Regions from separate parts of the Kitasatospora sp. NPDC005856 genome, predicted to be linked through region 3. Evidence: riboswitches for the same ligand, from Rfam matches in the RefSeq annotation. Region 3 holds a riboswitch; each other region holds the start of a gene.
What was found. Region 3 has a riboswitch for cyclic di-AMP ahead of ABZ449_RS01530 (hypothetical protein). Riboswitches for the same ligand answer to the same signal wherever they lie in the genome.
Positions count from the first base shown of each region.

Region 1 (4,420 bases), 200 kb from region 3:
GGCATCGTCTTCGTCTCCGGGCTGCACGCCGACACCACCGCCGACCACGACCGCTACGCCCGGCTGGCCGGGCGCGGGGTGCCGTTCGTGCTGATCAACGGCTACAGCGAGAAGATCGACGCGCCGTTCATCTCGCCGGATGACCGGGCCGCGATGTGGATGGCCGTCCAACACCTGGCCGAACTCGGCCACGAGCGGATCGGGCTGGCCGTCGGTCAGCGCCGGTACGTGCCGGTCCTGCGCAAGATCGAGGGCTTCACGGCCGCGATGCGCGCGGTGCTGGGACTCACCGAGGCGGAGGCCGGGAACCTCGTCCACCACACGCTGTTCAGCGTGGAGGGCGGGCACGCGGCGGCCGGCGCGCTGCTCGACAAGGGCTGCACGGCGATCGTCTGCGGGAGCGACATGATGGCGCTCGGGGCGATCCGGGCGGTGCGGCAGCGCGGGCTGTCGGTGCCGCAGGACGTGTCGGTGGTCGGTTTCGACGACTCGCCGCTGATCGCCTTCACCGAGCCGCCGTTGACCACGATCCGCCAGCCGGTCGAGGCGATGGCCACGGCGGCGGTGGACGCGCTGCTGGAGGAGGTCGGCGGGAACGCGGCCCAGCGGGGCGAGTTCATGTTCCAGCCGGAGTTGGTGATGCGCGGGTCCACCGGGGCCTGCGCGCGCTGAGCCCCGGTCGGCACGGCCGATGGACGGGCCCCGGAGGGCGGTTGCTCTCCGGGGCCCTTCGGCGTGCGTGCGGCCGGCCGTCGCGGGCCGTTGGCGGCCGTCGGGGATCAGCCCTCCTGGGTGGTCGGGCGGTCGACGGTCAGCCGGTGCCCGTCGGCCGCCTCACCGGTGCGGGTCTCGGTACGGCGGCCGCGGGCCAGGTAGTCGCGCAGGACCAGTTCGACGGCGTCCTGCGGGTTCTTGGTGCCGGAGAGCATCATCGCGTCGATCGCGAGGTTCGCGTCGAGGGTGACGGTGACCTGGGCCATGTGGCTCCTCCTCGGGTGCAGAGCAGCAGCATGCCCGTTGGGGCGGGGATTCACCACGGGGATTCGCCGCGTAGGTAGGGCCGGAGGTAGGGCCGGAGGCATGCCGGAACCCCCGGGGAGGAGCGACCAGACTCTCCCCGGGGGTCGTGGGTGGCAGCGTTCGAGCGACAGCTGACAGATGATGAAATCTGTTATCTGTCAGCTGTTATCTGTCGTCCGTCGGCTGTCGGCCGTTCGCCGTCCTCAGACCCGGCCGGCGAAGTCCGGGGCCCAGTTGGCGATGCTCTGCTCGCGGACGCCCGAGCTCGGGTTGGCGGCCTCGACGTACTTGCCGTTGCCGACGTAGATCGCGACGTGGTACACGCCGGAGTCCTTGCCGTTGTTGGACCAGAACAGCAGGTCGCCCGGCTGGAGGCTGTCCAGCGAGACGTGGGTGCTGGCGGCGGCCTGGTCGGCGGCGACGCGCGGGATGGAGATGCCCGCGGCGCGCAGGGCGGCCTGGGTCAGGCCGGAGCAGTCCCAGCCGCCGTTGCCGGTGCCGCCGTAGACGTACGCCTGACCGACCTTCGACTCGGCGAAGGAGACCGCGGCGGCCATGCTGCCGGTGGCGGCCGGAGCCTGGGTCTGGGTCTGGGTCTGCGGAGCGGGCTTGGCGGCCGGCTTGGTGGCCGGGGCCTGGGCCTGCGCGGTCGGCTGGGCGTTCACGGCACCGCCGTTCGCGGACTGGCCGGACTGCTGCGAGCGGTCGAACCAGGTGAAGTCCGAGCCGGACTTGCCGGTGGCGGACTGACCGGCCTGGGCCTGGCCGTTGCCGCCGAGGGACAGGTGCTGGCCCGGGTAGATGGTGTCCGGGCCCTCGGACAGGGTGCCGCGGTTGAGCTCGTACAGCCGCTGCCAGCCGCCCTGCACCTGGTGCTGGTCGGCGATCGCGGACAGCCAGTCGCCCGCGACGACCGTGTAGTCGCTGCCCTGGGCCTGCTGCTGGCGCTTCTGGACCCAGTCGCCGCGGTTGCCGGAGGCGGCGGAGTCGGTGGTGGCCTGAGCGCCGTCCTGGGCGGGCGCCGCGGGCTTGGCGGCCGGGGCCTGGGGCTGTGCGGGCTGTGCGGCCGGAGCGGCCGGCTTGGCGCTCTGGGCGGGCGCGGCGGGCTTGGCGGCGGTGGAGCCCGTGGTGGACCCGGAGGTGGAGCCCGCCGAGGTGTTGACGGTGGGCGCGGGGCCGCCCTTGGTGAGGCCGGCCTGGACCGAGCAGACCGGCCAGGCGCCGGGGCCCTGCGAGGCGAGGACCTTCTCGGCGATGGCGATCTGCTGGTCCTTGGTGGCCAGGTCGGCGCGCGCCGCGTAGGCGGTGCCGCCGAAGGCGGACCAGGTGCTGGAGGTGAACTGGAGGCCGCCGTAGAAGCCGTTGCCGGTGTTGATGCTCCAGTTGCCGCCGCTCTCGCACTGGGCGACCTTGTCCCAGGTGGCGACGGAGGCGGCGGAGGCGGTGCCGGAGGCGATGCAGGGGACGGTGAGGCCGACGCCGGCGACGCCGAGGGCGGCGATCACACGACGGGTGCGGCTGGACAGGCGAGTGCCGTTGGTGGGCAGCATGAAGACGCGGTCCTCTCCCACGCCTGCGAGGTGAGCTGTCGGATTCGGGCTGGAGTTGCCCGGCCGCGCTGTGGGCGCGGCTTCACCCCTAGCCCTGGACCGTTCCGAAGACCGGTCCGGGGCGACTTACCTGTGGGTCCCCCGCTCCTGCCGTGGTGCGATTTCGCGTTTCCAGGACATCCGACGGCAGGACTCGGCGTTGCGGATGAACCGGGTTCGTGTGGTCACGAACGGGGAGCACGTTAATCAGGCTAAAGTTCAAACTGCAAATCACTGTGATGCGCATCACGGTTTAGAGGAAGCTGCCAAAATTGCCGTTCTTCATGATCGCAAATGATCATTTTCGGGTAACGCTGTTGCGGAAGTCCACAACTGGCATCGCTTCAGAAGTGGCGTGACGGCGCGTCGAATCGCGGAGCGGGGCGCCCCGTCGGGCGTGGCGGAGGCCGTGATTCGAGCACCCGCGGCCGCGTTTCCTATTTCCTTCCAAAGGGGCCAGAACGGACATTCCGCTTCATTGGCATCCGACTCCCGAACGGGCCGGCCCCGGGTGGGCGAAGCACGACGGAAGGGCCCGGAACGCCAACCGTTCCGGGCCCTTCCGTGCGCGCGAGCGGCGCGCGGTGTCGACTATCGCCCCGCGGGCCCCTCGGAGGCCGCGTGGGCACCGCGAACGCCCTCCATGACGCCCTCGGCCTCGGCGGCGGCCGCCGCCTCCGCCTCGGCCCGTGCCAGGTCCTCCGCGGAGGGTGCGGGGAGCGCCGCCAGGTAGGTGGAGGCGATCAGCTGGCCGACCGACGGGTACGAGCCCAGCGGCGCGGCCGACGGACAGCCGGTCTCCTCGGCGGCGGTGGCGAGCAGCTCGGAGTCCGCCTCCGGGCCGATCACCAGCGGGGCCAGCGCCGGACGCTGCGAGCCGGTCTCCCTGAGGTGGTTGACGGCCGCGGCCACCGAGCCGGGCACGTCCAGCGCGGCGGCGACGACCGGCACGGCCAGTCGGGCGGCCAGCAGCACGCCGGTGATGCCGGCCGCGGCGGCCGCGTCCTCGCCGCCGACGGTGGTCAGCACCACGCCGTCCGCGGCGGTCGCGATGGCGAACAGCCGGGCGCGGTCGGCCCGGGCCAGCCCGGCCTCGGAGAGCCGGACGTGCACGCCCTCGGCCAGCAGCGGGTGCGGGCCCAGCGGGTCCGTGACGGGCGCGCCGTACTCGGCGGCGAGCGCGTGAAGCCCGGTCAGGAAGGTGTGCGGGCCGGGTACCAGCGGCACCAGGACGGGCATCGGCAGCCCGGCCTCGGCGGCCGCGGCCAGCAGCTCGGCCACGGTGCGGTCCTCGTCGCCCGTACTCTCGCCGCCGGGCAGGTAGCCGACCGCGGTCTGGACGCCGTTCTGTTCGGTGCGGACGATCGAGAGCAGTTCCTCGACGACCGAGCGGGACTCGGGCCCGGCGGTCGCGGGCACGGCGAGCACCAGGGCCGGGGCGCCGGCCGGGATCTCGGGGCGCTCGGGACGACGATGGCGCCCCCGCGCACGGGAGCCTGGAGTGCGGACGGGCAGTGGCGCGCCCGGGATGGCTGCGGTGCTCATGCCGGAGATCGTAGGACATCCGCCCGTCCGGCTTGCAGTCGGCTGCCGTACGGGTTCGGCGCGGTCGCGGCGTGGAGCCGGTGCGGAGACCGTGCGGACTCGGCGTGGAGCGGGTGCGTCTCCGGCGCCGGTCCGGGCGCTTTGCCTACAATCCGGACATTCCGCGCCCAACCCCCGCGGGACCGCCGGCGATTGTCACGACGTGAACCGAGGGGGCCGGCGTTGCACCTGGGGCGCGTGAGATGTCTCACAGCATGAAGGTGGTT
Region 1 covers NZ_JBEXWT010000001.1:556,536-560,955, forward strand. The annotation lists gene ABZ449_RS02370 (LacI family DNA-binding transcriptional regulator) at 1-672, shown strand, start outside; gene ABZ449_RS02375 (hypothetical protein) at 780-980, opposite strand; gene ABZ449_RS02380 (transglycosylase family protein) at 1,224-2,591, opposite strand; cyclic di-AMP (ydaO/yuaA leader) riboswitch at 2,578-2,748, opposite strand; gene ABZ449_RS02385 (hypothetical protein) at 3,201-4,154, opposite strand.
Region 1: it holds a riboswitch for cyclic di-AMP, as region 3 does, so the genes downstream of both, ABZ449_RS02380 (transglycosylase family protein) here and ABZ449_RS01530 (hypothetical protein) in region 3, are expected to answer to the same signal.

Region 2 (4,420 bases), on a different contig from region 3:
CGCGTGCGACCCACCGTTGAGGATGTTCATCATCGGGACCGGCAGGACGTGCGCGTTCGGGCCGCCCAGGTAGCGGAACAGCGGCAGGTCGCTGGCCTCGGAGGCGGCGTGCGCGACGGCCAGCGAGACGCCCAGGATGGCGTTGGCGCCCAGCGAGGACTTGTCCGGGGTGGCGTCCAGGTCCAGCATGGCCTGGTCGATCAGGCGCTGCTCGGTGGCGTCGTAGCCGACGAGCTCCGGGCCGATCTGCTCGATGACGGCCAGGACGGCCTTCTCGACGCCCTTGCCGAAGTAGCGGTTCTTGTCACCGTCGCGCAGCTCCAGGGCCTCGAAGGCACCGGTGGAGGCACCCGACGGCACAGCGGCACGACCCGTGCTGCCGTCGTCGAGGCCGACCTCGACCTCGACCGTGGGGTTGCCGCGCGAGTCGAGGATCTCACGGGCTACGACGACATCGATGGACGGCACGAGGCATCTCCTTGCGGAAGCAGGGTCCGGTCTGACGGTGGTGCTGTCAGCAGGACGATTGCGGAGTCGTTACGACCAGAGCCTAACCGCCCGGGCTCCCGGGGCCACGTCCGCCTCGGTCCCGTCTCAGCGTGTGGCCCCACTACCCACCGGTAGTTCACCTGCTTGTCCCAGCTTGTCCCACCGGAGCGGGCGAATGCGGACGAAGGGGACCGGTAGGACCGGTCCCCTTCGGACGGCGGGGTGAGGCGGCGCCGGCGCCGGGCGCGTCGGCGGGCGCGGCTTGCGGCCGCGGGCACGGCCGCGGCTTGCGATCGCGGGCGCTACGGGCCGGCGTCGGGCGGGCCGGCGTCGGGCGGGCCGGCTCAGCCGAAGTGCAGCACCTGGCCGGGCATGATCAGGTTCGGGTCGCCGCCGACGGTGGCGTGGTTCTGCTCGTACAGCGCGTGCCAGCCGCCGGACACGCCCTGGGCGGTGGCGATGGTCGACAGGGTGTCACCGGCGCGGACGGTGTAGTCGTGGCCGGCGGCCTGCGGGGCCGACTGCGCGGCCTGCGGGGCGTACTGCGGCTGGGCGGCGGCCTGGCCGGCGTACTGCTGGTAGACGCCCTGGTGGCTGGTCCAGTACCAGGCGCCGTTGTTCTGGTACCAGTACACCTTGGCGTCGGCGTCCCAGCCGGCCTTGCCGGAGAAGCCCGGGGCCTGCGGCTGCGCCTGCTGCTGCGGGGCGGCCTGCTGGACCGGCTGCGCGGCGGGCTTCTGGGCCGGCTTCTGGGCGACGGGCTGCTGCGCGACCGGCTTCTCGGCCGGCTTGGCGGCGGGCTTCGGGGTCTGCTGCTTGGGGGCGGACTGCGGCTTGGCGTCCGAGGAGGTGTCGACCGCGGCCGGGGCGCCGCCCTTGGTCAGACCGGCCTTCTGGGAGCAGACCGGCCAGGCGCCCGGACCCTGCGAGGCCAGCACCTTCTCGGCGACCGAGATCTGCTGGCCCTTGCTGGCCTGGTTGGCCTGCGGCGCGTAGGCGGTGCCGCCGTACGCCTTCCAGGTGCTGGAGGTGAACTGGAGGCCGCCGTAGAAGCCGTTGCCGGTGTTGATGCTCCAGTTGCCGCCGCTCTCGCACTGGGCGACGGCGTCCCAGGTGGAGGCCGGGGCCGCGGAGGCGCCGGTGGCGGTGAGGAGCGGCATCGCGAGTCCGACGCCGGCCACACCGGCGACGGCGATGGCCTTCTCGGCCTGGGTGCGACGACGGTGACGGCCAGTTCCAACGAACAGCATGAAGAGGTCCCTCTCCGCACGCCTGCGAGGTGAGCTGTCGGGTTCGGACCGGGAGGTGGCCCGGCCGCCGTATGCGGAAACGTTCCGCTCGGGCGGCTTCACCCCAAGCCGTGGGGAGACGGCAAAAAACCTGGTTCCCCCGCCCCTGCCCAGGGTTCTGGTCGGTTTCCCGTGGCGCGGCGGGCAGGACTCGGCGTTCCGCGTACGAGGTCCGCAGCTGCGAACTCCAGGGAGAGTAGACAGATCTTCAGACCAATCACAAGCTCATATCGTCGATATCACACGATAATTACGGCCTGTGCTCGATCGCCTACCAACGGCGGTGTTATGTCCGGATTGATGGTTGTTCACACCCCCGCCAGCAGGCGATTCGCGACGTCCCGTCAGCGCGACCTCAGCGTGTCGCGGGCGCGGCGGGAGCGTTCGGAGAGGCCTCCGGAGGGGTGCGCGGAGGAGTGTGCGGAGGAGCGTGCGGAGAGCGGTTCTCCGGGCTGAATTCCACCGGAAGTTCGCGCAGCCCACGCATGATCAGACCGCCGCGCCACCGCAGATCCTCCGGGCGTTCCGCGAGCCGCAGATCCGGCAGCCGGGAGAGCAGCGTGGCCAGCGCGGCACGGCCCTCCAGCCGGGCGAGCGGAGCGCCGATGCAGTAGTGGATGCCGTGCCCGAAGCCCAGGTGGGGGTTGTCCGTTCGGGCCAGGTCCAGGGTGTTCTCGTCCGCGAACCGGGCCGGGTCGCGGTCCGCCGCGGCGAGCACCACCAGCACCGGATCGCCGACCGGGATGTCCACCCCGCCGATGGTCAGCGGACGGGTCGCGAACCGCCAGGTCGCCAGCTCCACCGGCCCGTCGTAGCGCAGGAGTTCCTCGATGCCGGTCTCCAGCAGCGCGCTCTCCCCGCGGGCCACCGACTCCTGCAGCAACCGGCGCTGCTCCGGATTGCGCAGCAGGGCGTACGTGCCGTTGCCGATCAGGTTCACGGTCGTCTCGAAGCCCGCGAACAGGAGGATGAAGGCCATCGCCGCGGCCTCGTTCTCGGTCAGGTGCTCGCCGTGGTCGCCCGCCCGGATCAGACCGGAGATCAGGTCGTCCCCGAGGTCCGCGCGCTTGCGGTGGATCAGCTCCAGCAGGTACGCCCGCATCCGCTTCACCGCCCGCCCCACGCCGCCGCGTTGGCCACTGCCGTGTCCCGGCTTCGTGTGTCGCAGCATCATCCCGGCCCAGTCGCGGAAGTCGTCCTGGTCCTCGGCCGGCACCCCGAGCATGTCGCAGATCGCGTAGATGGGCAGCGGGAAGGCGAACTCGTGGATCAGGTCCGCCGAACCGCGCTGCGCGAAGCCGTCGATCAGCCGGTCGGTGAGCTGCTGCACCCGCGGCTCGAACTCGGCCACCCGGCGCGGGGTGAACGCCTTCGACACCAGCCGGCGCAGCCGGGTGTGGTCCGGCGGGTCGATGTTCAGCAGGTGGGTCATCAGGTCCGCCTGCCGCTCCCCCGGGATGCCCACCCGGCCGGTGCGGTGCGCCTGCTCACTGTGGTGCGCCGGGTTCTTCGACAGCCGGCTGTCCGCGAGCGCCTGCCGGGCGTCCGCGTACCTGGTCACCAGCCAGGCCTCCACCCCGCTCGGCAGCGTGGTGCGGTGCACCGGGGCGTGCTCGCGCAGCCAGGCGTAGGCGGGGTACGGGTCGGAGGCGAACTCCCAGGTGAACAGCTGCGGGGCGGAGGCCTGGGCGGGGGCGTCGGACGGCGTCGCGGCGGGCCGGGCGGGGTCGGGCTGAGCTGGCATGGACCGACCGTATCCGGTGCGCCCGACCGCGGCCGTCGTGCCGACACTCCGTGGACGACCCGTCGACCGGCCGGGAACCGTCATGGACGGCTCATGGCCTGTCCGTGGACGGTCAGTGGACCGCCCGTGGACCGCCCGTGGACGGCTCTTGGCCGACTCTTGGCCGCGGGGTGGGCGTGAGTCTGGTCACCTGAGGGGTAATCCCTGTTGCGGAGGGTCAGGACGTGCCTACGATCCTCCGCAGTACGCGTGGGCGCCGGTGCGGTGTCGCCCACAGGGAGGAGCAGGCCATGCGGGTCAGCGGGTCAGTCGTCGTCATCGCGGTCCTCGACGGCGGTTCGGGCGCGGGCCTCGCCCGCCGGTTCGCCGCGGCCGGCGCCACCGGAATGCTGATCGCCGACCAGTACGTCGGCATCGCCGAGGACCTCGCCACCGAACTCGACCGGCCGGGCTGCCCCGTCGTCGGCGTCTGCGGCGACATCCGCCGCCCCAGCGACGTCGCCGCCCTCGTCGACACCGCCGAGAAGCACCTCGGACCGATCGACCTGTTCGCCGTGGCCGGCCCGGGCGGCGAGCGGATCATCTCGCTCGCCGAGCTGCCCGACCACCTCGACCTGGAACGGCTCGCCGAACTCGTCGTCCTCGTCGGCGAGGCCATCGGCGAACTCGTCCCGCCGCAGCGGCGGCCGGAGCCCACCGCCACGGCGGCCTGAGCGCCTACGCCTCGTCCGACTCTCCGGCCGGCTCTCCGTCGGGCTCCCCGTCCGGCTTGAGGCCCTCGGCCGCGCGCACCGCGTCCCGGTAACCGCGTGCGGCCGAGCGCAGCGCCGCGTCCACGTCCACCCCGGCGTCGTGCGCCCGCTGCGCCACGGCGAGCAGCAGCCGGCCCGCCGAGTCG
Region 2 covers NZ_JBEXWT010000091.1:7,844-12,263, forward strand. The annotation lists gene eno (phosphopyruvate hydratase) at 1-468, opposite strand, end outside; gene ABZ449_RS34760 (transglycosylase family protein) at 834-1,739, opposite strand; cyclic di-AMP (ydaO/yuaA leader) riboswitch at 1,745-1,912, opposite strand; gene ABZ449_RS34765 (cytochrome P450) at 2,134-3,522, opposite strand; gene ABZ449_RS34770 (SDR family NAD(P)-dependent oxidoreductase) at 3,813-4,235, shown strand; gene ABZ449_RS34775 (MazG family protein) at 4,240-4,420, opposite strand, start outside.
Region 2: it holds a riboswitch for cyclic di-AMP, as region 3 does, so the genes downstream of both, ABZ449_RS34760 (transglycosylase family protein) here and ABZ449_RS01530 (hypothetical protein) in region 3, are expected to answer to the same signal.

Region 3 (4,420 bases):
CGCTGGTGCCGGTGATGCACCGGATCGCGGCTCGACTGGGGCAGGTCCTCGCTCCCTGAGGTCCTCACCCCCCGAGGTCTTCCGTCCCTGAGGTCCTCGCACCCCGAGCTCCTGGCGCCCTGAGGTCCTCACGCTCTGAGACCCTCACGCCCTGACGGGGCGTCAACCACCGTTGCCGGTCGACCCGGTCGGGGCGGCGCGGCGCGTCATCCGTTCGAGCGGACGACGGGCGGGTTGCCACCGGGCTCCGGCGGCTGCTCCGCCACCCTGGTGCCGACGCGGCCCGCAACGGCGCGGGCGGCCGGGACGCGAGGGCAGGGTGAACGGGGATGGAACAGCAGCACCGGGACGTACGGGGCGGCGTTCAAGGCGGTCGGGGGCGGGGTGGCGGCGGCCGGCGTGCCGCGAGGGGCAGGGGGTTCGGCGGGGCCGGGCTGGTCGCGGCCGTGGCGGCAGGGTGCGCGGTGACGGTGCTGGCCACCGACCCGTCCTGGGCCCTGCTGCGGCCCGAGCCCCGGCCCGCGGTGGAGGTCGTCGCGACGGGCACGCCCGGGGCGTCCACCCTGCCCGCGCCGGCGACGGCCACCGCCTCCACCCTGCCGGCTCCGGCCAAGCCCGCGGCGGGGGCCACGGCCGGTTCCGGTTCCGGCTCCGGCTCCGATTCAGGTTCCGGTTCGGGGGCGCACGGGGCCTCCACGCTGCCCGCGCCGGCCGCCGCTCGACCGTCCGACTCCGACCTGGAAGTGGTCCGGATGGACCCGGATCCGGCCACACCCGGCGGCACCACCACCATCCACGCCTTCGTCGACAACCGGGGCCCGGACACCACCGCCTCCCCGTTCACGGTCGTGATCACCCTGCCGGAGGGCGTCAGCCCGCAGGGCCCGTACTTCCCGTCCGACTGCCGGGTGACGGGCCACGGCCGCGTCGTGCGGTGCGTGTTCGGCGCCGGGCTGCGGGAGGGGCGCAGCGCGACCGCGCTCGTCCCGGTCCGGCTCGACCCTGAGCTGCCGGTGGGCAGACTGAGCGGCGGCTCGGTCACGGTGCGCAGCGCGGACGACCGGAACGAGGACGACAACCGGCAGCCGTTCGACATCACGGTGGCAGAGACGGCTGCCGGCGCCTGAACCGGCCGTATCCCGCCGGTGGGACCGGGCCGACCGGCGGGACCGGCCCGGCGGTGACCCCGGTCCTACCGGAAGACGCGGACGTAGTCGGCGGCGAACGTGATCGGGGCGGCCCCCTGCGGCGCCGGATGGTACTGCCCCGCAGACACGGAGAGGTTGAGGATCAGGTACGCCGACCAGTTGGCGCCGACGCCCCTGCCGTCCGAGAAGACCTTGACGCCGTTGACGTACCAGTCCACCGAATTGGCGCCGTAGTGGGTGCCGATGGTCACCCACCGGCCCTTCGCGACGGCGCTCGCGTCGGTGTGGTATCTGGCATTGCCCGGGTTGACGTGGTTGGTCAGCTCCAGCAGGTTCGGGTTGTCGGGGTGGTACTCGAATGAGTCGATCTCCCCGTTGCCGTTCTTCCAGGTCCACAGGGCCGGCCAGGCGCCGCTGTCGGCGGGCAGCTCGACCCGGGTCTCGGCGTAGTCGCCGGTCCTGACCTGGAAGCCCTCGTCGGAACCCTCGGTGGTCAGGAAGCCGGTGTTCCAGGACCGCTTGCCGTTCTCCAGGGCCGGACCGCCGGGCGTGGCGGTGAAGGTGGCGACCCCGTTGGCGACGCTGACGTTGTTCCTGTTCAGCCAGTCGAGCTTGTTGTCGCCCGGGTTGTGATTGGCGTACCGGTACGCGGTGCTCTTGTCGCCGACCCAGCGCCGGCCCCAGCTGATCGCGCCGTTGAACTCGTCCGACCAGGTCAGCGACTTGCCGGCGACCGGGGATGACGGCGCCGCGGTGCTCGGGTTCGGCGTGGTCGGCTTGGTCGTCGGATCGGTGGTCGGGGCCGGGGTCGGGGCCGGGGTCGGGGTCGGGGTCGGGGTCGGCGTGGACGTCCCGGCCGCCGAGACCACCAGCCGCTGCGAGGACAGGTTGTGCCAGGTGCCGCCGAGGTCCTGCCAGAAGCCGAACCGGGTGTACGTCCCGGCAGGCAGGGCACGCGCGCCGCTGGTGAAGTCGAACCCGCTCGGGCAGATCTGCACGTCGGAGGCCTTGCCGGGGAAGTCGAGGTTGTTGCCGCGCGCGTCGCGCACGCCCACGCCGACAGTCCTCGCGGTGACGCAGGCCGAGGAGTGCAGACCGAGCGAGGCGGCGGTGGCCTTGCCCGCGACCATGGTGGCGGGGCCGAGCCGGTCCTGGGTGACGGTCGGCGCGGAGACCGTCGGCACGGCGGTCACGGTCGGCGCGGTCACGGTCGGCGCCGTGACGGTCGGCGCCGTGACGGCCTGGGCCCCGCTGACGGACGACAGGCCGAGCAGACCGGCACCGCTGATGGCGAGCGCCCCGGTGGCGGCGAGGGCGGCGTTGCGGCCGCGGCGGGACGGACGGGCGTGGCGTGGACCGCGACGGCGGGCGGGCGCGAGCGCGGGCCGCGGCATGGAGCCGGCAGGCTTGGGCATGGGGGTGACCTCTGCGACGCCTGCGAGGTGAGCTGTCGGGTTCGGGCTGAGGCTGCCCGGCCACCTGGGGAGCGGCTTCACCCCTAGCCGCGGCCCGTACGCAGGGGCGTACGGGCCGGGCGCTGACCTTGGTTCCCCCGCTCCCGTCCGCTGTGGTGCTCGGTGACCCGCCCACGGGTGGACAGGACTCGGCGTCCCGGCGGCGGGGTCCGCGAGGGCGGACGACCGTTGCAGGCTAGGCAGGCCGTACGTGAGCGGACAACTCGGCCGGGCGGGTTGTCGCGCAGCTCACAGCGGTGTCGATCAACGACGCTGCGTGGCAGCCGAGTTGATCACGGACAGGGCGGGAGGAGTAGGACGGGGATCACCCAGCCGGCCGGGCGGCAGGAGCGGTGTGCGGCCCTGCCCATGTGCCGGTCGCACACCCGGGCGGCCGCGTGATGGCGGACCGTACCGTGGCGACTGCCTGACCGAGTGCACCCGGTCGGATAAATTGGAGGTCGGACATCATCCGCCGTGCACAAGAGCGGCGAGCCCGACCGGATGCTCGCCACGACCTGACAGAGACGAGGACCCGCCCCACCATGACCGCGCCCCTGCCCGCCTTCGCCGGCCGCACCTACCTCTTCCAGGCCGACAACGGCGCGGCCTTCCGCAACACCTACTCGGCCGACGGCACGCGGCTGCGCTGGGAGGGCCTCGGCGAGTCCGCGGGCCAGTGGGAGGACGTGCGGCTGCACGTCGCCGAGGTCGCGCCCGAGATCTACTTCGTCAGCTGGACCGAACAGAGCGGGATCACCGTCAGCCACGTGATGGACCTCGGCAAGCTGACCGTGCGGGCCTTCTGGACCTTCGAGGGCGAGGGCGGCCGGGTCGGCGAGCTGCACACCGGGACGCTGGAGCGGGTGGCCTGAGCGCTGGGACCGCCGGACGGGGCCGGACGGCTCCTGAACGACCTGGACGACCTGGACGACCTGGACGACCTGAATGATCGAACCCCCGGGGCTGAGGCTCCGGGGGTTCGATCATTCGGCCGGTCAGGCTCGGCCGGGTCCGTTCAGACGGTCTGGTTCGGCACCTTGAGGTGCTGGGACAGCCACTCCAGCGAGGAGGGCAGCAGGGCGCTCCAGGTCTCGAAGTTGTGGCCGCCGTTGTCCAGCATGCTGTACGAGACCTTCATCGGGCTCTGTACCGCGTTGACGAAGGCCTCGGTCTCCTGCCGGTAGTTGCCGTCCCCCTTCTTGGTGCCGGCCAGCAGCACGGACACCTTCGGCTGCGGCAGGTTCTTCAGCCGCCACATCAGGTTGGCCTCGTCGCGGCGCTGCTTGCTGCCGCCGAAGAGGTCACCCGTGGTCGGGTCGTCGGCCGCGTCGTAGTAGGCGGAGAGCGCGACGGCGGTCGGGAAGACGTCCGGGTGGCGCATGGCCAGCTTGAGCGCGCAGTAGCCACCGGTCGAGTTGCCCATGAAGGCCCAGGCCTGCGGGTCCGAGGAGACCCGGTAGCTGGCCTGGATCGCCGAGGGCACGTCCTTGGTGAAGTAGGTGTCGGACTGCGGGCCGTTCGGGATGTCCTCGCACTCGGTGTCCTGCGGCAGCGCGGGCGAGGGACGCACCAGGACCATGACGGTCGGCTGCATCCGCCCTTCCTGCAGCAGCTTGAGCGCGGCACCCGGGTAGTTGAAGCGGGTGATCAGGTTCTCGGCGATTCCTGGGAATCCGGTGCTGACGATCACGGCCGGGAACTGCTTCTGGGCGTACTCCGGCTGGAAGTACTGCGGGGGCAGGTAGACGTAGCCCTCGGTGGACAGCCGGCTGACCGCGCCGTCGATCCGGACCTTGCGGATCTCGCCGGACTGGC
Region 3 covers NZ_JBEXWT010000001.1:356,987-361,406, reverse strand. The annotation lists gene ABZ449_RS01540 (IclR family transcriptional regulator) at 1-59, shown strand, start outside; gene ABZ449_RS01535 (hypothetical protein) at 447-1,127, shown strand; gene ABZ449_RS01530 (hypothetical protein) at 1,193-2,563, opposite strand; cyclic di-AMP (ydaO/yuaA leader) riboswitch at 2,566-2,731, opposite strand; gene ABZ449_RS01525 (MoaF N-terminal domain-containing protein) at 3,148-3,477, shown strand; gene ABZ449_RS01520 (alpha/beta hydrolase-fold protein) at 3,621-4,420, opposite strand, start outside.

Region 4 (4,420 bases), on a different contig from region 3:
TGTAGTACATCAGACCGGAGCAGTCGAACGCGTGCGGGCCGGTGGCCCCGTAGACGTACGGGGAGCCGATCATCCGCACCGCGGCGGCCAGCGCGGCGGCCCCGCGCTCGGAGGCGGGCGGGGCGGTGCCGAGGTCCAGCCGGTCGGTGCCCCGGGTGGCGCGCCGCTCGGCGTCCCGGGCGTCCTGGACCGTCAGCCGGGTCCGCTCGGCGGCGCCCAGACCGTTCAACAGCTTCTGCGCCTTGGCCAGCCGCTGCTGGACCTGCTGCTTGCTGTCGGCGAGCGAGCGGCGGGTCTCGTCCAGCTCGGCGAGCTTGCCGGCCGCCTCGGTGCGGCGCTGGTCGAGCCGGCGCTGCCGGCCGACCAGCTCGTGCAGGGTCTCCTGCTGGCGCACGGCCGCCTGGTCCAGGGTGCGGGCGCGGGCCAGGTAGCCCTCCGGGTCGGACGAGAGGATGAGCTGGGCGGTCTGGGTCATCCCGCCGCCGCGGTACTCGGCGCCGGCCACCGTCGCCAGGTCGCCGCGCAGCTCGTTGAGCTGATCCTGGGCCAGTGCGATCTCGCCCTGGAGGATCGTGGTCTCGCCCTGGAGCCGCCGCTGGGCCTCCTGCGCCGCGTTGAACCGCTCGGACGCCTGCTCGGCCTCGTCGTACAGCTGCTCCACCTGCGTCTTGACGTCCTGACGGTCGCCCGGGTCCGGGCTGCCGGGGGCGGCCTGGGCACTGCCTCCGGCGGCCACGCCCAGGGCGGTGGCGGCGGCCGCGGTCAGCACCAGCGCCCGGGTGAGCAGTTGGGAACGGCGGTGCACGGGCATGGCGGCAGCGGCTCCAATCCTGCGGTGCGGCCCCCGCCGCCGCACCGGGAGGGGCGGCCGTCGAGCGGGAGTCCGGTGGCAGACGTTAGCGAGTCCGGGCAGGCGAGTCCAAACCCCCACCAACCCGAATATTCGACCCCTTGTCGGACATCAGATCGACTCGGGGGGAAAGCCGCAGGAAGAGCCCCGGGAAAAGCTGCAGGCCCGGCCTCCCCTGAGGGAGACCGGGCCTGGAAGCGTCCGAGCGGGGATCAGACCCGCACGATGGAGGCCAGCGGCATGTTGGTGACCGCCTCGTAGCGCACCGACGCACCCGGCTTGGGGGCGTGCAGCACCTGGCCGTTGCCGGCGTAGATGCCGACGTGGTGGGCGTCGGTGTAGAAGATCAGCAGGTCGCCGGGCTGGGCCTGGGAGATGTCCGAACCGATCCGGGTGCCGGCCCCGGCCTGCGCCTGCGAGGTGCGCGGCAGCGACACGTCGGCCTGGTTGAACGCCCAGACCATCAGGCCGGAGCAGTCGAAGGAGTTCGGGCCGGTGGCGCCCCAGACGTACGGGCTGCCGACCTTGGACGCGGCGGCCGCGAGCGCGGCGGCACCGCGCGAGCTGCCGGGGGCCACCTTCACCGGAGCGGTGGTCGTGGGGGCCGAGAGGTCGCTGCGGCTGTTGTCGCGCGAGGCGCGGTCGGCCTGCTGCTGGGCCTGGGCGGCGGCGTCAGCCTTGGCCTTGGCGTCGGCCGCGGCCTTCTCCTCGGCCTGGCGCAGCGCCTGGCGCTCCTGCTCGGTCAGCGTGTTGAGCAGGTCCTGGGCCGCCTTCAGCTTGCCCTGGACCTCTTCCTTGGAGGTCTTCAGCTGCTGGGTGGTCGTCTCCAGCTCGGCGAGCTTGCCCTGGGCCTCGCTGCGGTCCTGGTCGAGCTTGCGCTGCTGCTCCTGGAGCTCCTTCAGCTGACCCTTCTGGGTGCTGCCGGCCTGGTTCAGGGCGTCGGCCTGACCGAGGAAGTTCTCCGGGCTGGAGGAGAACATCAGCTGGACGGTCGGGGATATGCCCCCGTTGCGGTACTGCTCGCCGGCGATCTCGGCCAGGCCGCCCTGGAGCTCGGTGACCTGGGCCTGCTGACGGGCCACCTGGTCCTGCAGGCCGGAGACCTGCTTCTCCAGCTCCTGCTGCTTGGACTGGGCGGCGTTGTAGTTCTCGGTCGCGACCTCGGCCTGCTCGTTGAGCTGGTCGACCTGCTCCTTGACCTGTTCCTTGGTCGGCTGCGGGTCGGCGTGGGCGCCTTGCGCGGAGAGGACGACGGCGGCCGCGGCGACACCGGTCAGGATCGAGACGCGGGCGCGGCCTGCGGGCTTGGGACGACGATGGGACGCCACGAAGGCGGACTCCTTCTTCCTACATCCGCCTACCGGGTGAGCTGACGGGTTCGGGCCGGAAGCATGCCCTACGACGCCTCACGGCCGTTCCACCGGCCGACCTGGCGCCGATTCACCCCGGAGGAACGTGGTTCCCCGGCTCCGCTCCGCAGCGCCCCCAACCACTGGGCTCCCCTGTCGGGCAGTCGCTTCGACCTGCCCCGCTGCCTCGCGAACTCGACGGTAACCACCGCCGCCACCCTGGCTGGGCGATCGACAGTGCGGTGGTTCGGAGCACGACCCTAGTAACTGAACCGTGATCCGTTCAAATCCTTGTCAGAAAAAAGACCGAAGATTTCCCAAGTTCTTTTGTGAATATGACCGATGGTGACCAGTGGCGCACAGAAGGCTGATCGGTTCTCGGCATGTGGTCACGAAAGGGCGCGCGAAGCCGAACGCCACCCCACGCGGGGGGTGGCGCTTTTCACAGGCCCCGGAGGAGCCCCTCGGGCGTGTCGGGCCGTCAGACCCGGCGGATGGTGTTGATCGACATCGCGTCGGCCTTCATCACCTTCACCACGTCACCGGTGTGCGGCGCGTGGACCACCATGCCGTTGCCGATGTACATCCCGACGTGGTGCATGTCGCCGCCGTAGATCACCAGGTCGCCCGGCTGGGCCTGGTCCAGCGACGGCACCCGGGTGCCGTAGTGGCCCTGCTCCTGCGAGGTGCGCGGCAGCGAGACGCCGGCCTGGCCGTACGCCCAGACCATCAGGCCCGAGCAGTCGAAGGTGGTCGAGCCGGTGGCGCCCCACACGTACGGCGAGCCCTGCTTGCCCATCGCCTTGGACACCGCCACGGCCGCGTAGCCACTGGCCGGCGGCAGACTGCCGAGGTCGACCCGCTCGCTGCCCCGCGAGGCGCGGTCGTCCTGCGCCTGCTGGGCCTTCAGCGCGGCGCGGTCGGCGGCGCTCAGCGAGTTCAGCAGGTCCTGGGCGGCCTTCAGCTTGGCGTTGACGTCCGCCTTGGCCTGGTTCAGGTCCTTGGTGGTGGTGTCCAGCGAGGCGAGCACGGCGGCCGCCTCGGCCTTCTCCTGGTCCAGCCGGCGCTGCTGGTCCAGCAGCCCCTTGAGCGCCTCGGCCTGGCTGGTGCTGGCCTGCTGGACGGTGGAGGCCTTCTCCAGGTAGCCGGACGGGTCGGAGGAGAGCATCAGCTGGACGGACGGGTCGATGCCGCCGGTGCGGTACTGCTCGCCCGCCACCTCGGCGAGGCCGCCCTGGAGCTGGGTCATCTGCTCCTGGCTGCGGGCCACCTGGTCCTGCAGCTGGTCGGCCTGCTTGCGCAGCTGGTCGGCCCGCTCCTTGGCGCCGTTGTACTTCTCCGCCGACTGCTCCTGCTCCTCCTGGAGCTGGTCGATCTGCGCCTTGACGTCCGCCTTGTTGGGCTGCGGCGCGGCGTGCGCGGCCACCTGGGCGGAGAGGGCGACCGCGGTCGCAGCGGCAGCTGTGAGCACGGAGATCCGCGCGCGGCTCGGCTGCTTGGGACGGCGGTGGGAGGCCAAGGGACCGGCTCCTTCTTCCATCGGACTCACCTGATGGGATGAGATTCCGGAAAATAGGTTTGACGCCAGACCCTAGTGAAGATCTATCTGTTTTGCCACTCCCCCGAAGGCGTGAACTCCGCTCCGCACACTGACCGCACGGGATCGGCACACCACCCCGAACACGCTCCTGACCAGGCATCGCACGGCCGGTCGGGGTCAGGGGCGCGCCAGCCGGTTCAGCAGCAGCACCGACGCCACGGGGCGCGCGCCCGCCTTCCGCACGCCCTCCGCGACCTCCCGGTCGGTGGACACCACCACCACCGGACGGCCCTGCGGCTCGGCCCGCACCAGACGGCGGATCAGCTCGTCGGCCGTCTCCCCGGTCCGGCTGAACCGCACCCGGACCCCGCGCGGCGGCGCCATGATCACCGGGACGTCCAGGTCCTGCCCGTCGAACACACAGGTGACCTCCGCCTGGGTGCGCTGCGCCAGCATCGCCAGCCCGCCCAGCAGCCGGATCCGCTGCTGTTCCAGCGGCAGCGTCGGATAGCCGGTCTTGGTCACGTTGTAGCCGTCCACCACCAGGTGCACCTGGGGGATCGCCAGCAACTGGTCCAGCAGCGCCGGATCGTCCTCGGCCAGCCCGCGCCGGGCCACGTCGTGCGGCGAGGCCGCCCCCGGCACCACCGCCTCCACCAGGTCCGCCGGGCGGATCTGGGA
Region 4 covers NZ_JBEXWT010000085.1:35,789-40,208, reverse strand. The annotation lists gene ABZ449_RS34030 (NlpC/P60 family protein) at 1-811, opposite strand, end outside; gene ABZ449_RS34025 (NlpC/P60 family protein) at 1,063-2,178, opposite strand; cyclic di-AMP (ydaO/yuaA leader) riboswitch at 2,189-2,342, opposite strand; gene ABZ449_RS34020 (NlpC/P60 family protein) at 2,681-3,718, opposite strand; gene ABZ449_RS34015 (NYN domain-containing protein) at 3,917-4,420, opposite strand, start outside.
Region 4: it holds a riboswitch for cyclic di-AMP, as region 3 does, so the genes downstream of both, ABZ449_RS34025 (NlpC/P60 family protein) here and ABZ449_RS01530 (hypothetical protein) in region 3, are expected to answer to the same signal.